Regions from separate parts of the Mesorhizobium sp. BH1-1-5 genome, predicted to be linked through region 2. Evidence: predicted binding sites of a transcription regulator. Region 2 holds the regulator's gene; each other region holds the start of a gene.
What was found. The regulator PhoB, encoded in region 2, activates phosphate uptake and scavenging genes when phosphate is short. The targets are predictions, from matches to a motif close to TGTCATNNANCTGTCAT.
Positions count from the first base shown of each region.

Region 1 (4,007 bases), on a different contig from region 2:
ATACGACAAGCGTGGCGTTCCGGCACACCCCCTCTGGCCTGCCGGAAATCTCCTCCGCAAGAGGGGAGATCAGATTTCGCATCGGCTTTCGCCAATCTCTAACGCTGAAGAATGGGCGGCAGCGGCAAAGCTGCCAATCTCCCCCCTTGCGGAGGAGATGTCCGGCAGGACAGAGGGGGGCCTCGCGCCGACCTTACGCCGACCGCACCGGATCGAGCGTCACCTTGTAAAGCTCGTTGTCGTCGCGATCCATCAGCCGCACGGTGAGCTGTTCGGTCGCGCCGGAAATATCGACCAGCCCGAAGAACTGCAGGCCCGCCGACGGCGGCAGGTTCTGGCCCTGCTCGGCGGTCGGTGCCTTGATGAATTTCAGCTCCGGCCCGAAGGTCATGTCGAGGTCGTTGGGGCCGAACGTGCCGGCGTGGATCGGGCCGGAGACGAATTCCCAGAACGGATTGAAATCCTGGAACTGCGCCTTGTCGGGGTTGTAGTAATGCGCCGCGGTGTAGTGCACGTCGGCGGTGAGCCACACCGTGTTGGTGATGCCGGCGTTCTTGATGAAGCGCAGCACGTCGGCGAACTCGAGCTCGCGGCCCTTCGGCGCGCCATTGTCGTTGTTGCTGACGGCCTCGAAGCCGACCTTCTTCGCCGCGTCGTCCCAGACGACCAGGCTGAGCGGCATGTCGGCGGCGATGATCTTCCAGGTCGCCCTGGAGTTGGCCAACTCGCGCTTCAGCCACTTGGACTGCTCCTCGCCGATCATCCGCGACTTCGGCGTCAGCGTTTCATCCAGATTGGGGCCGTTGGGGCCGCGATAGGAGCGCATGTCGAGGAAGAACACGTCGAGCAGCGGCCCATGTGAGATCTTGCGGTAGACGCGACCCGGCTCCGACGGCTCGTAGCGGATGGTGGTCATCTCATGGAAGGCGCGCGCGGCGCGGGCCGCCAGCACATGGATCGACTTTTCCTTGTAGCGGTCGTCGGCGGTGAGGTCTTTCGAATCCGACCAGTTGTTGAGCACCTCGTGGTCGTCCCACTGGTAGAAAGTCGGGCAGATGGCGGAGAGGCCAAGCACATGCTTGTCCATCATGTTGTACTTCCACTGGTCGCGGTACTCGTCGAGCGTCTCGGCGACCTTGCGCTTACCGTCAAGCATGACGACGTTCTTCCACTTGCCGCCGCCCGGCAGGTCGACCTCGTCCTTCAAGGCGCCGTCGGCATAGATGGTGTCGCCGGAATGCAGGAAGAAGTCCGGCGTGTGCTTGGCGATGGTCGAGTAGGTCTTCATGCCGGTCTCGTCGATGCCCCAGCCCTGGCCGGCCGTGTCGCCAGACCAGGCGAAGCGCACGTCGCGCTTCGACGACGGCGCGGTGCGGAAGCGGCCGACGATCGGCTCGGAGAGCGCGTTGATGTCGGAAAGATCGGCGGCAGTCATACGGTAGAAGATGTCCTGGTCCGAGGCGAGATCGGTGAGCAGCCGCTTCACCGTGTAGTCGCTGGCCGGCGAGGTATCGAGCGCAGCCAGCCGGGTGGCGTTGGCGAAGCTTTCGGTGGTCGACACTTCATACATCACACGCGCCGGACGGTCGGTGCGCGTCCACACCATCCCGGAGGTAGCATCGACGTCGCCGGACTGGACGCCATGCGTGAAGGCGGGGCGCTGGTTGGCGCGGGAATAATAAGGCAAAGCCAGTCCGGAAGCGCCGACAAGGCCGAAGGCGCTTGCCGAGGTGACGAAAGCGCGGCGGGTCAACGAGAGCTTGTTCATGGCTGTCTCCGGTATGGCGTTGAACGGGACCGCCAAGCTCTCGCCTCAATGTTTCAGGCGCATTTCGGAACCATGAAGTTTTGATAACAAACCACAGCTCTTCCCTTCTCCCCTTGTGGGAGAAGGTGAAGTCACGCCTTAGGCCGCCTGCGGCTCCGGCTCGAAAGCCGGCCTGTCGGTGTTGATCAGCAGCGAGATACAGGCCGCCGCGATGCCGGTCATGCCGGCGATCAGGAAGGCGAGCTCGTAGTTGCCCTGCAGCTCGCGCATCGTGCCGCCAAAGGCGGCCGCGGCCGCGGCACCCACCTGGTGCCCGGCGACGATCCAGCCGAACACGATCGGCCCGCTGCGGTCACCGAAGGCCTCGTTGGCGAGCCTGAGCGTCGGCGGCACGGTGGCAATCCAGTCGAGGCCGTAGAGCACGGCGAAGATGACCAGGCTGGTGGCCGAGAAGCCGGAATAGGGCAGGTAGATCAGCGACAGCCCGCGCACGGCGTAATAGACGCCGAGCAGCTTGCGCGGATCGAAGCGGTCGGTGAGCCAGCCGGACAGCGTGGTGCCGATCAGGTCGAAAATGCCCATCATCGACAACAGTCCGGCGGCCTGCACCTCGCCGATGCCCATGTCGCCGCAGAAGGCGATGAGATGCGTGCCGACGAGCCCGTTGGTGGTGAAGCCGCAGACGAAGAAGGTGGCGAACAGATACCAGAACACTCGGGTTCCGGCCGCGCGGCGCAGCGTGTTCAGCGTGTGCGCCAGGAAATTGCCTTGCGATGCCGGCGACACCGGCGGCACGTCGTTCGCATCGGCGCCGTAGCGCACCTGGCCGATCGAGGCGGGGCGCTCGGGCACCAGCAGCAGGACGAAGGGTATCAGGGCCGCCGTCGCGATCGCCACGGCGATCGCCACCGGCTTCCAGCCGCCGTTCTGCGCCAGCGAGGCGATCAGCGGCAGGAACACCAGCATGCCGGTGGCGCTGGAGGCCGACATCAGACCCATCATCAGGCCGCGATTGGTCTTGAACCAGCGGTTGACGATGGTGGCTCCCAACACGCTCGCCACCGCGCCGGAGCCGATGCCGGAAAACACGCCCCAGGTGAGGAAAAGATGCCAGGGCTCGGTCATCAACAGGCTGAGCGCGGTCGATCCCGACATCACCACCAGCGCGCCGAGCAGTGTGCGGCGCAGCCCGATGCGCTCCATCAGCGCAGCGGCGAAGGGGCCGGTCAGGCCGTAGAGCAGGATGCCGACGCTGGCGGCCCAGGATGTCACGTCGCGGCGCCAGCCGAAGCTTTCTTCCAGCGGCACCATCATCACCGAGGGTGCCGAGCGAAGCCCGGCAGCGATCAAAAGGCAGAAGAAGATGACGGCAACGACGACGAAAGCGTAGTGCTGGCCAAACGGGCGGGACTGAGCTATCATGTTACTGACCGGTACGTTGCAATGAGGAGGAACCCTACATACGTACCGGTCAGTAACATTGTCAAGCAGGTTGTTTGGATGCCATCGGACAATAAAATTGAAGCATCGTTGAACGCGGCCCCTGCTCCCAGGGCGGCGGACAAGATCCTCGACGTGGCGCGCGACCTTTTTTATCGCGAAGGCATCCGGGCGATCGGCGTCGACGAGATCGTCAAGCGCGCCGGCGTCACCAAGCCGAGCCTTTACCGAAGCTTCCCCTCCAAGGATGAGCTCGCCGCCTCCTATCTGCGCAAATACGACCTCGAATTCTGGGAACGCTTCGACGAGGCGGTCGACGCGCATCCCGGCAATCCGCGCGCGCAGATCATCGCTTTCCTGACCCGCGTCGGCAAACGCACGCAGAAGTCGGATTACCGCGGCTGCGGCATGACCAACGCCGCGGTCGAGTATCCGGAGCGCGGCCATCCGGCTCGCATCGTCAGCGAGAACAACAAGCAGGAACTGCGCCGGCGCCTGCGCGCCATGGCCGCCGCGATGGGCGCCGCCGATTCCGACACGCTGGGCGACGGCCTGCTGCTCCTCATCGAAGGCGCCTATATCAGCGGCCAGCTTTTCGGCCTTGGCGGGCCTGCCGCGGCGGTGGCCCGCAACGCCGACCTCCTGATCGAAGCAAGCTTGAAGAAATAGCAATTGAAGCTACGCTCCCGGCAACTCGAACGGAGTTGTCAGCCATGCGCGCTCTTCTGATCCCGCTCGCTCTCGCCGGTCTCTGCCAAACGGCTCACGCCGGCGACACTTCCAGCGCCTACACCGATCT
Region 1 is NZ_JAIUIM010000028.1:43,182-47,188, forward strand. Features, by position in the region: gene LB572_RS28285 (alkaline phosphatase D family protein) at 194-1,768, opposite strand; gene LB572_RS28290 (MFS transporter) at 1,907-3,190, opposite strand; gene LB572_RS28295 (TetR/AcrR family transcriptional regulator) at 3,269-3,877, shown strand; gene LB572_RS28300 (hypothetical protein) at 3,922-4,007, shown strand, end outside.
Region 1: LB572_RS28285 (alkaline phosphatase D family protein) is a predicted target of PhoB. The motif match lies at 1,841-1,857, and genes of this name have one in related genera.

Region 2 (4,007 bases):
TCGAGCCTCAAAAAAATAGTGATCCAGCAAAACGACGCTGTCAACTGCGATTCTGATGGGTTTTGATGGGTCCGAGCATTTTTTTCGACATCCGCAATAAATAATGACATGGACCTTGGCTTCTGCCAGTATCGCTGGCGTGTCACCGGTAGGCCATGGCATCATCATCACAAGGCCGCGATGACCGGGAGGACGTGCGAGGACAATGTCGGTCGGGATCCGCCACGACGATTTGCGCCGGCGCAACCGCGCCATGGTGATTTCGGCCGTGCGCCGCGCCGGCCAGCCCTCGCGGACGGAGATTGCCGCCTCCACCGGGCTCAGCCACTCGACCATTTCGGCGATTTCCGCCGATCTGATCCAGGAGGGCATTCTCACCGAAAGCAAGGCCAGCGAGCCGACGGCGTTGAAACGCGGCCGGCCGCAGATCGGCCTGGCGCAGAACCCCGAAGCCGCCGCGGTGCTGACCGTGGTGCTGTCGCTGAACTTCCTGTCGGTCGCCGTCATCGACTACGCCGGCCAGGTGATTGCCGAGGAACAGCAGCGCCTGGACACGCTTGTCATGCCCCGCGACGAGCTGATCGGCGAATGCGTTGCGATCGTCCGGCGCCGGCTGCAGGATCCCGACCTCGACCTGGGCAGCGTCGCCCGCATCGCCATGGGCATTCAAGGCATCACCGATTCCCGTTCACGCGCCATGCTGTGGTCGCCGATCACGCCGCTGACCGACATTCCCTTCGCCGATATCCTCGAAAAGGAATTCGGCATCCCGGCCACAACGGAGAACGACTGCAACATGATGGCGGTGGCGCTGCAATGGCGCGATCCCGAGCGCTATCGCGACGACTTCATCGCCATCCTGCTCTCGCACGGCATCGGCATGGGGCTGGTGCTGAAAGGCGCGCTGTTCACCGGCACGCATTCCTCGGGCGGCGAGTTCGGCCACATGATCCATCGTCCGGGCGGCGCGCTTTGCCGCTGCGGCCGGCGCGGCTGCGTCGAGGCCTATGCCGGCAATTATGCGATCTGGCGCAGCGCCATGGGAATAAGCGAGGATGCCGCGCCAACCGACGTCGGCGACGCCGACATGCGCGCCCTTGCCGCAAAGGCCCGTCAGGAGGACGGCCCCGAACGGGAGGCTTATCGCCGGGCCGGCGAAGCGCTTGGCTTCGGTCTCGGCAGCCTGTTTGCCTTGATCGACCCGGCGCCCGTCGCCATGGTCGGCGTCAGCGCGGCCGCCTTCGACCTGATCGAGCCGGCGCTGAGGGAGGCGATCGCCCAGACCGCCGGCGGCCAGCACTCCAAGTCGATCTCCTTCGACACCGAGCCGAACGAACTGCCGCTGATCCGCGAAGGCTGCGCCATGCGCGCGCTGACCTTCGTCGACCAGGAGATTTTCGCGCCGGGAGGCCAGGCGCGAGCGGGCAAGCACGTCGCCTGATCAACCTTGATCGTTGGTTTCCGTGCGAAGCCCCCGCAGCTTCGTCATTCCAGGGCGAAGCAGGAGCGAAGCTCCGTCGCGAAGACCCTGGAATCCATGCGCAGCGGAGCAGAATTCTGCACCGCCGCGGCGCGTCGACGTCACGGCATGGATCCTCGGGTCTGCGCCGCGTCGCTGCGCTCCTTGCTCCGCCCGTGGATGACGAAGCACAAGCGTCTCGGCTACTGACCAGCGTAGATGTTGGAAGTGCCTAGCTGTCAGGACTTCGGCGCGCCCCGAGACTAATCTTCCCTGATCGCGTAACCCGCGCCACGGATGGTGCGGATGACGTCCGGCATGCGGCCGTTGTTGACGGCCTTGCGCAGGCGCCCGACATGCACGTCCACGGTGCGCTCGTCGATATAGATCGTCTCGCCCCAGACATTGTCGAGCAGCTGGCTGCGCGAGAACACGCGGCCGGGATGGCGCATCATGAATTCGAGCAGGCGGAACTCGGTCGGGCCGAGCCTGATCTCGCTCTTCTTGCGGTAGACGCGGTGCGATTCGCGGTCGAGCACGATGTCGCCGACCTTGAGCACGCTGGACAGCACCTCCGGCTTGGCGCGGCGCAGCAGCGCCTTGACGCGCGCCATGAACTCCGGCGTCGAGAACGGCTTGACCAGATAGTCGTCGGCGCCGGTCGAAAGGCCGCGCACGCGGTCGCTTTCCTCGCCGCGCGCCGTCAGCATGATGATCGGCAGCCGCTCGGTCTCGGGCCGCATCCTGAGACGCCGGCAGAGCTCGATGCCGGAAACCGCCGGCACCATCCAGTCGAGCACGAGCAGGTCGGGAACGTTTTCTTGCAGGCGGATTTCGGCCTCGTCGCCGCGGGTCACCACTTCAACCTGGTAACCTTCGGATTCGAGGTTGTAGCGGAGCAGCACCCCCAGCGGCTCCTCGTCCTCCACCACCATGATGCGTGGCGCGATCATCGGGGTAACCTTTTCCGTCAGGCCGCCGGCGCCGACATTGCCGTCTCGTCCTGCTTCGGACGGTTGGCGGGCAATTGGGTGCCGGTCAGCACATAGTAGGCGTTCTCGGCGATGTTGGTCACATGGTCGCCGATGCGCTCGAGATTCTTGGCGCAGAACAAAAGATGCGTGCAAGCGGTGATGTTGCGCGGGTCTTCCATCATGTAGGTCAACAGCTCGCGGAAGACGGACGTGTATTTGACGTCGATGCGCTCGTCGTCGTTGCGAAGCTTGGCCAGCGCCGTGGCATCGCCCGCCGTATATTCCTGGATCACGGCCTGGACCTGGATCAGCACCATCTGCGCCATGGAATCGATCGAATGCGTGAGGTCGCGCGGCGCGGCGCTGACGCCGACCGAACCGACGCGCTTGGCGATGTTCTTGGCGAGGTCGCCGATGCGCTCGAGGTCGCCCGCCATGCGGATCGAGCCGACCACGTGACGAAGATCGTCGGCCATCGGCTGCCGCTTGGCGATCAGCGTGATGGCGCGGTCGTCGAGCTCGCGCTGGCGCGCGTCCATGATGGCGTCGTCGGAGACGACGCGCTGCGCCAGCGCATTGTCGGTTTCGAGCAGGGCCCTGGTCGCGCCGCCGACCATGGAGCCGGCGAGATCGCCCATGTCGTTGATGAGCCGGCTGATCTGCCTCAAATCCTCGTCGAAGGAGGCGACGGTATGTTCGGCCATGATGATGTCCTCGTATGTACTCAGCCGAAGCGGCCGGTGATGTAGTCCTGCGTGCGCTTCTCGCGAGGCGAGGTGAAGATCTTCTCGGTCCGGTCGAACTCCACCAGCTCGCCGAGATACATGAACGCCGTCTGCCGCGACACGCGCGCCGCCTGCTGCATGTTGTGGGTGACGATGACGATCGTGTAGTCGGCCTGCAATTCGTCGATCAGCTCCTCGATCTTGGCCGTCGACAGGGGATCGAGCGCCGAGGCCGGCTCGTCGAGCAGGATGACCTCGGGCTTCACCGCCACGGTGCGGGCGATGCACAGGCGCTGCTGCTGGCCGCCGGAAAGGCTGAGCCCGCTGGCGTTGAGCTTGTCCTTGACCTCGCTCCAGAGCGCGGCGCGCTTCAGCGCCTGCTCGACGCGGCTGTCCATCTCGGCCTTGCTGATCTTCTCATAGAGCCTGACGCCGAAGGCGATGTTTTCGTAGATCGACATCGGGAAAGGCGTCGGCTTCTGGAAAACCATGCCGATCTTGGTCCTGAGCAGGTTGAGGTCCTGCGAGCGGTCGAGGATGTTCTTGCCGTCGAGCAGCACCTGGCCCTCGGCGCTCTGCTTCGGATAGAGCTCGTAGATGCGGTTGAGCACGCGCAGCAGCGTCGACTTCCCGCAGCCCGACGGGCCGATGAAGGCCGTCACGCTGCGCTCCGGCAGGGACAGGTTGATGTCCTTCAGCGCCTTCGACTGGCCATAGTAGAAGTTGAGGTTCTTGACCTCGATCTTGGCCTTCTCGACGGTCGCGTCGGGTGCGTTCAGGTCGGTGGACAACATCGGTTTCATCTGTCCTCTCTGCGTCCGGTTAGGCTTCGGGCGATGATGCTCAGCC
Region 2 is NZ_JAIUIM010000034.1:53,672-57,678, forward strand. Features, by position in the region: gene LB572_RS30785 (ROK family protein) at 206-1,441, shown strand; gene phoB (phosphate regulon transcriptional regulator PhoB) at 1,723-2,412, opposite strand; gene phoU (phosphate signaling complex protein PhoU) at 2,430-3,137, opposite strand; gene pstB (phosphate ABC transporter ATP-binding protein PstB) at 3,158-3,961, opposite strand; gene pstA (phosphate ABC transporter permease PstA) at 3,958-4,007, opposite strand, start outside.

Region 3 (4,007 bases), on a different contig from region 2:
TCCAGGCCGACGCCGCTCAGCCCTGCGCCGCGGTCGCCTTGAGGCGCACGCCCCTGCCGCCGCGCTCACTGGCCTGGTTCTCGCCGATCAATTCCACGCCGATCGCGTCGAGCGCCTGGATGACCTTCATCAGTGTGTCGACCACGCCCCTGACGACGCCGTCGCTCGCTTCCATGCGCTGTATCGTCGGCAGCGAGACCCCGGCGCGCTCGGCCAGCGTCTTCTGGTCGATGCCGGTCAACGCCCGCGCGGCGCGCATCTGTGCGGCAGTGATCATCGGCCAGAATCCGTCTCTTGAATCTACAAAAGATGTATATTGTAAATGTTACAATGTCTCAAGCATCATTTTACACGCATGAGACATCGATCAGTCGCTGTCAGCCACCACTTTGCGCCGCTGCAGCAAGCGCGCCGCAAGCCAGCATAGCATGGCCCAGGCAAAGCCCGCGCACCAGCCGGCAAGCACGTCGGACGGCCAGTGCACGCCGAGATAGACGCGGCTGATGCCGACCAGCACGGTGGTGAGCACGGCGAGGCCAAGCACGAAGATCTTCGTCCCGCGGTCAGGCAGGAAGCGTGCCGCCAGCGAGCCGAGGGTCAGATAGGTCACCGCCGACAGCATGGCGTGGCCGCTCGGGAACGACAGCGAAGTTTCGTTGACGAGATGCGAGACGAGGTCGGGGCGCGGCCGGTCGACCTCGAGCTTGAGCAGGCTGGAGAGCACCTGGCCGCCGGCCACCGCCGCGAACATGAACAACGCCGTCGCCGGTCGCCGGATCAGGAGCAGATAGACGATCGTCGCCGTCGTGATCAGCACCAGCACGGCGGAACTGCCCAGCGCGGTCACGTCGCGCACCGCGCCTTGCAGCCAGGGCGGACCGATCGGGCTGTCCGGCTGCCCGGCATGGCGGAAGGCAAGCAGGATTTCCGTATCGAAGGCATGCGGCGTCGTGGCGCGCGCAGCCTCCACCAGCTCCACGAACCCCCACATCCCGCCGGCGATCACCAGCCCGGCAAGCAGCACCGGGAATTCCAATTTGTTGAAGAGCGCGTTAGCGGTCGATTTCATGCGTGCTTTGATCCCGCTACAGCCGCTGCATATAGGGCCCGAGCGTGATCAGCGCGACCGCTGCGATCGCCAGCACCATGCCGGTCGCCTGCAAGGCATTGAGCCGTTCGCCGAAGAAGGCGAGCGCCACGACATTGACCGCGACAAGCTGGATCACCGCCGACAGGCTGAACGACACCGACATGCCGAATTCGCGCACCAGCCTCAGCATGACCAGATTGCCGGCCGTGTAGAGCGCCAATGTCAGCAGCAGCCTCGCCAGGCTCGGCGCCATCCCCCAGTGCTTGGCTGCCATCGCCGCCAGCACGAACATCAGGGTCGAAATGCAGAGCTGCCCCAGTCCCCAGAAACTCACCTTGCCGTCCCCTTTTCAAGCGCCGTCGCCACGCCGGCCGCCGCCCTTGTTTCCGAAGCGGGCGAGGCCGTCAAGCCGATCGCGGCCTTTCGCCGGCGCGTTTAGGGGATCCAAGCCGGCCAGCCGCTGCTCAGCCGGCAAACAGCCATTGCGGTTCGATCACGGTGATGTCACGAAAATGTGATCGGCGCGCTTTAGGGGTCGAAGGGTCAAAATCCCAGCCACCTCAAGAAGCCAGAGGAACACCATGACCGTTACCCCTGAAACCCGTTTCCGCACCAGCCAGCTCGAGGAAAATGACGGCCCGCCCGTCAACCCGACCGACAACCGCACCATGGGCGAGATCATCGCCGCGCGTTTCTCGCGCCGCGGCTTCCTCATGGGCTCGCTGGCCGTCTCGGCCATCGCCGCCACCGTCAGCCCGCTGGCCCTGGTCGCCGCCGACGAGGCGCGCGCCGCGGAGGGCTCGGCCTTCAAATTCGACGAGCTCGAGGCCGGCATCGACGACAAGCACCATGTCGCGCCAGGCTATGACGCCGACGTGCTGTTGCGCTGGGGCGATCCGCTGTTTGCCGATTCACCGGAGTTCGATCCGCTGAAACAGTCGGCCGAAGCCCAGGCCAAGCAGTTCGGCTACAACAACGACTATGTCGGCTATATCCCGATCGACGGCTCGGCCGAGCATGGCCTTTTGGTCGTCAACCACGAATACACCAATCCGCATCTGATGTTCCCCGGCATCGTTTCGGTCGTCGAGAAGGACGGGAAGAAGAAGGCCGAGGTGGCGCCGCTCTCGAAGGAGCAGGTCGATGTCGAGATGGCCGCGCATGGCGGCACCATCGTCGAGATTCGCAAAGAAGCCCGCAAGTGGCAGGTGGTGCGCGACGGCAAGCTCAACCGCCGCATCATGTCCACCACCGAGATGGCGCTGTCCGGCCCGGTCGCCGGTCACGACCGCGTCAAGACCAACGCCGATCCGTCCGGCGCCAAGGTCATCGGCACCGTCAACAATTGCGCCGGCGGCGTCACGCCCTGGGGCACCTATGTGATGGCCGAGGAGAACATCCACGGCTATTTCTCGGGCGAATTGCCGGAAGGCCACAAGGAGGCCGCCAACTACAAGCGCCTCGGCATCCCGGAAGGCGCCTATGAATGGGGCGCGCATTACGACCGCTTCAACCTCGCCAAGGAGCCGAACGAGCCCAATCGCTTCGGCTGGATCGTCGAGGTCGACGTCAACGATCCGAACTCGGTGCCGAGGAAGCGCACCGCCATGGGCCGCTTCAAGCATGAGGGTGCCGAATCCATCGTCGCCAGGGACGGCCGCGTCGTCTTCTATCTCGGCGACGACGAGCGCTTCGACTATGTCTACAAATTCGTCACCGCCGGCACGTTCAAGCCCAATGACCGGGCGGCCAACATGAACCTGCTCGACGACGGCACGCTGCATGTGGCGAAGTTCGCCGAGGACGGTTCGGTCGAATGGATGCCGATCGTGTTCGGCCAAGGCCCGCTGACGGCCGAGAACGGCTTTGCGTCCCAGGCCGATGTGCTGATCGAGACGCGGCGCGCCGCCGACCTGCTCGGCGCCACCAAGATGGACCGCCCCGAAGACATCCAGCCCAATGCCGGCAACGGCAAGGTCTATGTCATGCTGACCAACAACACCAAGCGCAAGGCCGAGCAGGTCGACGCCGCCAATCCGCGCGCCGACAATGCCTTCGGCCACATCATCGAGATCGTCGAGGAGGGCGGCGACTTCGCAGCCACCAAGGGCAAGTGGGAAGTGCTGTTGAAATGCGGCGATCCTTCCGTTGCCGATGTCGGCGCCACCTTCTCGACCGCGACCACCGCCCATGGCTGGTTCGGCATGCCGGACAATTGCGCGGTCGATTCCGGCGGGCGCCTGTGGGTCGCTACTGACGGCCAGGGTCCGAAGGCCACCGGCCGCACCGACGGCCTGTGGGCGGTCGACACCGAGGGTTCGGCGCGGGCGACCTCGAAACTGTTCTTCCGCGTTCCGATCGGCGCCGAAATGTGCGGCCCGCTCTTCGCGCCGGACGATCAGACGGCTTTCGTCGCCGTGCAGCATCCGGGCGACGGCGGCGAGGACTGGGAAGGGTTCGGCCGTCCGTCCTATTACGAGGATCCGTCGACGCGCTGGCCCGACTTCAAGCCGGACATGCCGGTGCGGCCTTCGGTCGTCGCGATCACGAAGCAGGGCGGCGGCAAGATCGCGGTTTAGGGACGGCGCGGAAGCTGCCAATCTCCCCCTCGTGGGGGAGATGTCCGGTAGGACAGAGGCACGCGCGAAGGGATCGCTAACGTCGGGGGCGTCACAAGCCTCCCCGACGTCGTCATCCCAGGGCGAAGCAGGAGCGAAGCTCCGTCGCGGAGACCCTGGGATCCATTCCGTTACCTCGAACGTGGGGCGCAGCGGCGTAGAATTCTCCACCGTAGTGGCGCTTTGAAGTCACGGCATGGATCCTCGGGTCTGCGCTGCGTCGCTGCGCTCCTCGCTCCTCCCGTGGATGACGAAGCCGAGCAGTCACTCCGCGCGTTGAACCATCGCCATGTTCATCA
Region 3 is NZ_JAIUIM010000016.1:9,111-13,117, reverse strand. Features, by position in the region: gene LB572_RS21075 (helix-turn-helix domain-containing protein) at 17-277, opposite strand; gene LB572_RS21070 (phosphatase PAP2 family protein) at 368-1,069, opposite strand; gene LB572_RS21065 (hypothetical protein) at 1,086-1,424, opposite strand; gene LB572_RS21060 (PhoX family protein) at 1,672-3,669, shown strand; gene LB572_RS21055 (GNAT family N-acetyltransferase) at 3,973-4,007, opposite strand, start outside.
Region 3: LB572_RS21060 (PhoX family protein) is a predicted target of PhoB. The motif match lies at 1,593-1,609, and genes of this name have one in related genera.

Region 4 (4,007 bases), on a different contig from region 2:
GACTGCAGCACGTTGGAGCCCAGCACCGGCAGCGCAAACAACAGCAGCGTGCGCGGGATCGGGCCGCTGGTCAGGTCGTGGGTCCGCCGGCGGGCGGGCTTTTTGTCATCCATGTTGTTATCCATGGTGGGCACCGAAAATGAATCAGGCCCGCGATGCTATCGCAGGCCTGACGCTCATGCATCCCATTACGCTTGGCAACGGCTGCCGTCGCCGCCCGTGTCCCATTACTGGGTGGTGTTGCCGGAAAGGCCAGGCAAGGTGACCTGATAGACCAGGAAGGTGGTGTCGACATCGGCGCCGTCCTCGGCCTTGTAGGGCGCGCCGACCTGGAAGCCGTCCTGGGTGAGGAAGTCGTTGTCGTTGGCGACGAACAGGAAATAGTCGTCGGGCAGCTTCGGGTCGAGCACGGAGACCAGCGACATTGCTTCCCATTTCTCCGAGAGATTGTCCTTGTCGTTCGGCGCGCCATTGTGAAGGCCGAAGCGGCCGAGCTCGCCCTTGTCGTTGATGTCGATGAAGGAGGTGAGCTTGGCAGGCGTCACCGACGGGTCAACGACGCCCTTGGGCGCGACCGGCTTGTCGGCGGCATCGAACGGACCGTTGGCGATGTCGGTCGCGGTGGAAAGGTCGACGATCTCGATCTTGCGATAGAGCGACTCGTCGCCCTTCAGCCCCTGGCCGTTGCCCGAGTCGCGCGCCAGCATCAGGAAGCTCTTGTCGGAGAGCGCGACGATCTCGCTCTGCGCGGCGACCTTGGTCTTGCCCTTGGCGTCCTTGAACACCGGCAGCGGCACGACATATTCGTGCGCCAGCTTGAGGTGAGCGAGGTCGGAAGCATCATAGACCAGCGCGCGGGTGTTCTGGCGGGTCGAGCCGGAATCGCCGCCGTCCTGGCGGGTCGCCGATTGCAGCACGGCGATCAGGAACTTGCCGTCCGGCGTCATCGACATGCCTTCGAGGCCCTGGTTGTTCTGGCGGCCGGTCTCGGGATCCTTCGGATCGGGCTCGGCGGCGCCCGGCCCGGGATTGTCGGAAGCGAAGTTCGGCTTGCCGTGGCGCATCGGCACCAGGGCCGCGGGCGGCTGCGTCGCCGACATCAGGCGGCCTTCGGCCGAGAAGCGATAGATGTTGGGTCCATATTCGTCGGAGATGAACATTGTGCCGTCGGGCAGCCGCACGATCGCTTCGTCGTCCAGCGCCAGCTTGCCGTTGTCGGCCTGCGGCAGGATCGGCATGTCGCCGGCGGCCGGTCGCACGCCGTTCAGAGGATCGAGGCCGGTGGTATCGGCGCCCTTGTCGTCGGTCAGAAGCATGGTGTCGGCAAGCGTCGCCTTGACGCCGGTCTGTTCCTGCCCAGCGGCGGGCGCGGCACCTGGAGCGGTCGGCGCCAGCTCGATCGCGATCGTGTTGAGGCGCGGGCGATAGTCGGTCGTGCCGACGACGTTATAGCCGCGGTCCGGCAGCAGCCAGAGCGAGCCCTTATAGCCCGCGCCGTCGCGCGCCCAGCCCTTGGTGTCGATCGACATGCCGGAGCCGGAACCGAAGGTCTCGCCGAACTTGTCCCTCTGGCTGGCCGGAATGCGGCCGATGCCGACCAACCCCTTGTTGACATAGGCGACGCCGTCGGCGAGCGCCGGGGTCAGAGCGGTGAACAGGGCAAGTGCCACGCCGAGCGCGACGGTTCGGTTGAGATGTTTCATCGATATCCCCTTCTTGACGAGCAGAGCGACCATTGGCTCAGAAGGGCGTGGCATCGACGATGCGGCCTACCCTTGCCGTCGAGCGGTCTAGGACGCGAACGTGATGGTTGCGTGACAGGAGGGTCTCTCCTTCTCCCCTTGTGGGAGAAGGTGGCCGAGCGAAGCTCGGTCGGATGAGGGGTGTTCCAGGGAATGCTAACGTTTCACTCCGCTGGAACACCCCTCAACCGTCTCGGCGCTGCGCGCCGATCCACCTTCTCCCACAAGGGGAAAAGGGAGAGGTGCTCAATCGCTCTCTCTTGCGGCCAGCTCCAGCGGCCAGACCTCGCGGATGATGCGCGTACCTTCAGGGCCGGCGAAGGCGGGAAGCGACGCCAGAAGCATCTCGGCCAGCCGCCGCCCCATCGGCTCCAGCGACGGACGGAAGGCGGTCAATGCCGGCGAGAAGTAGCGGCAAAGCGGCGTGTCGACGATGACGATCACCGCGACGTCGTGGCCCGGCCTGATGCCCATCTCGGCCAGCGCCTTGCAGCCGCCGAGGGCCATGGCGTCATTGTTGAAGATGATGGCGGTCGGCCTTTCCTTGGAGAGCATGACGCGCGGCGTCACCTCGTAGCCGCCGGTCTCGTTGATGAAGCCGTCGGCGATCAGGCCGGGGTCGACTTCGATGCCGTGCCTCTTCAGCGCCTTGCGGTAGCCGTCGAGGAACAGGTAGCCGAAGTTGAGATCAAGCGAAGGGCGGATGGCCGCTATGCGGCGGTGGCCGCGCGCGACCAGCCGGTCGACGGCTTCATCGCCCGCCCTCTCGAAATCGATATCGAGCGAAGGATAGGTGTCGCCGCCGGACTGACTCCGGCCAAGCGTGGCAAATGGAAAGCCGGCCTTGCTGAGATAGTCGATCCGATCGTCTTTCCGCCGTGTGTTAGCCAACACGACCGCATCGGCCCGGCGGGTTTCAACCACGCGGCGCAGCCTCTCCGGCTGATATTGGCCGGGCTCACCCATGACGACCATCAGATCGAGGTCGCTTTCGGCGAACCGCGCCTGCAGGCCGGTCAGGAACGGGATGAAGAAAGGCTCGCCATATTGCTGGTCGCCCGGATGCGGCTGCAGCATGAAGGCGATCGAGCGGGTGGCGCCCTGGCGCAGACTGCGGCCCGACTGGTTGGGCGAATAGTTCAGCTTCCTGGCCGCCTCGAGCACACGCTGGCGCGTCTCCGCATTGACGTCGGCGCGGCCGTTCAGCGCGCGGGACACGGTGCCGATCGAAATGTTCAGGTGACGCGCGAGATCGTGGATGCTGGACGCCAAGGCCGTTCTCCCCCTGTCTTCGCTAGCACCGGCCGACCCTCAGGCCAAGCAGTGGATGTCGATTTTCGCGAGCAGGTGATTGACATTCTACGCCATCGGGTGTGTTCTCGTAAACGTTTACGGTGATGCCGTCGACGCTGTGACACTTGGCCTGGAGGGGCCGAGCGGGAGGAGCGCTGGATGATGAAGGTCGTCCTGGTCGGGTGCGGAGCCATGAGCAACCGCTGGCTCGACGCCGCAAGGCAGATCGAAGGGCTGGCCGTTGCCGGCCTTGTCGATCTCGATGCCGAGCGGGCGCAGGCGAGGGCGCGCGAATACGGGCTTGCCGCCGCCGTCATTGGCACCAGCGTTGACGCCGTTCTCGACCAGACAAAGCCGGATGCCGTGTTCGACGTCGTGGTTCCAGCGGCCAGGCGCGAAGTGGCCCTTTCCGCTTTTGCCCATAATTGCCATCTCCTGACCGAGAAGCCGCTGGCCGACAGCCCGGAGAACGCGCGCGCCATTGTCGAGGCGGCGCGTCGCGCCGGACGCGTTCACGCCGTCGTCCAGAACCGCCGCTATATCGCCGATGTCAGGCGGATCAGGCGGTTCCTCGATTCCGGCGCCATCGGCAAGCCGACCAGCATCCATGCCGATTTCTTCGTCGCGCCGCATTTCGGCGGCTTTCGCGAGGAGATGCGCCACGTGCTGCTGCTCGATATGGCGATCCACACTTTCGATGCCGCCCGCTACATGGTCGCCGGCGAGCCGGCCAGCGTCTATTGCCAGGAATGGGAGCCGGCCAATTCCTGGTACCGGCAGGGTTCGTCGGCGAGTGCCGTCTTCGACCTCGGCGGTGGCAAGGTCTTCACCTATGCCGGCTCCTGGTGCGCCGACGGCTTCCGCACGAGCTGGGAAGGCAGCTGGCGCATCGTCGCCCAGCGCGGCAGCCTGTTGTGGGACGGCCATGACGGGCTGAAGGCGGAGGTGGTTGCGACCGGCCGCGACGGTATC
Region 4 is NZ_JAIUIM010000002.1:217,280-221,286, reverse strand. Features, by position in the region: gene LB572_RS03670 (MATE family efflux transporter) at 1-113, opposite strand, end outside; gene LB572_RS03665 (esterase-like activity of phytase family protein) at 228-1,703, opposite strand; gene LB572_RS03660 (LacI family DNA-binding transcriptional regulator) at 1,989-3,014, opposite strand; gene LB572_RS03655 (Gfo/Idh/MocA family protein) at 3,195-4,007, shown strand, end outside.
Region 4: LB572_RS03665 (esterase-like activity of phytase family protein) is a predicted target of PhoB. The motif match lies at 1,804-1,820, and genes of this name have one in related genera.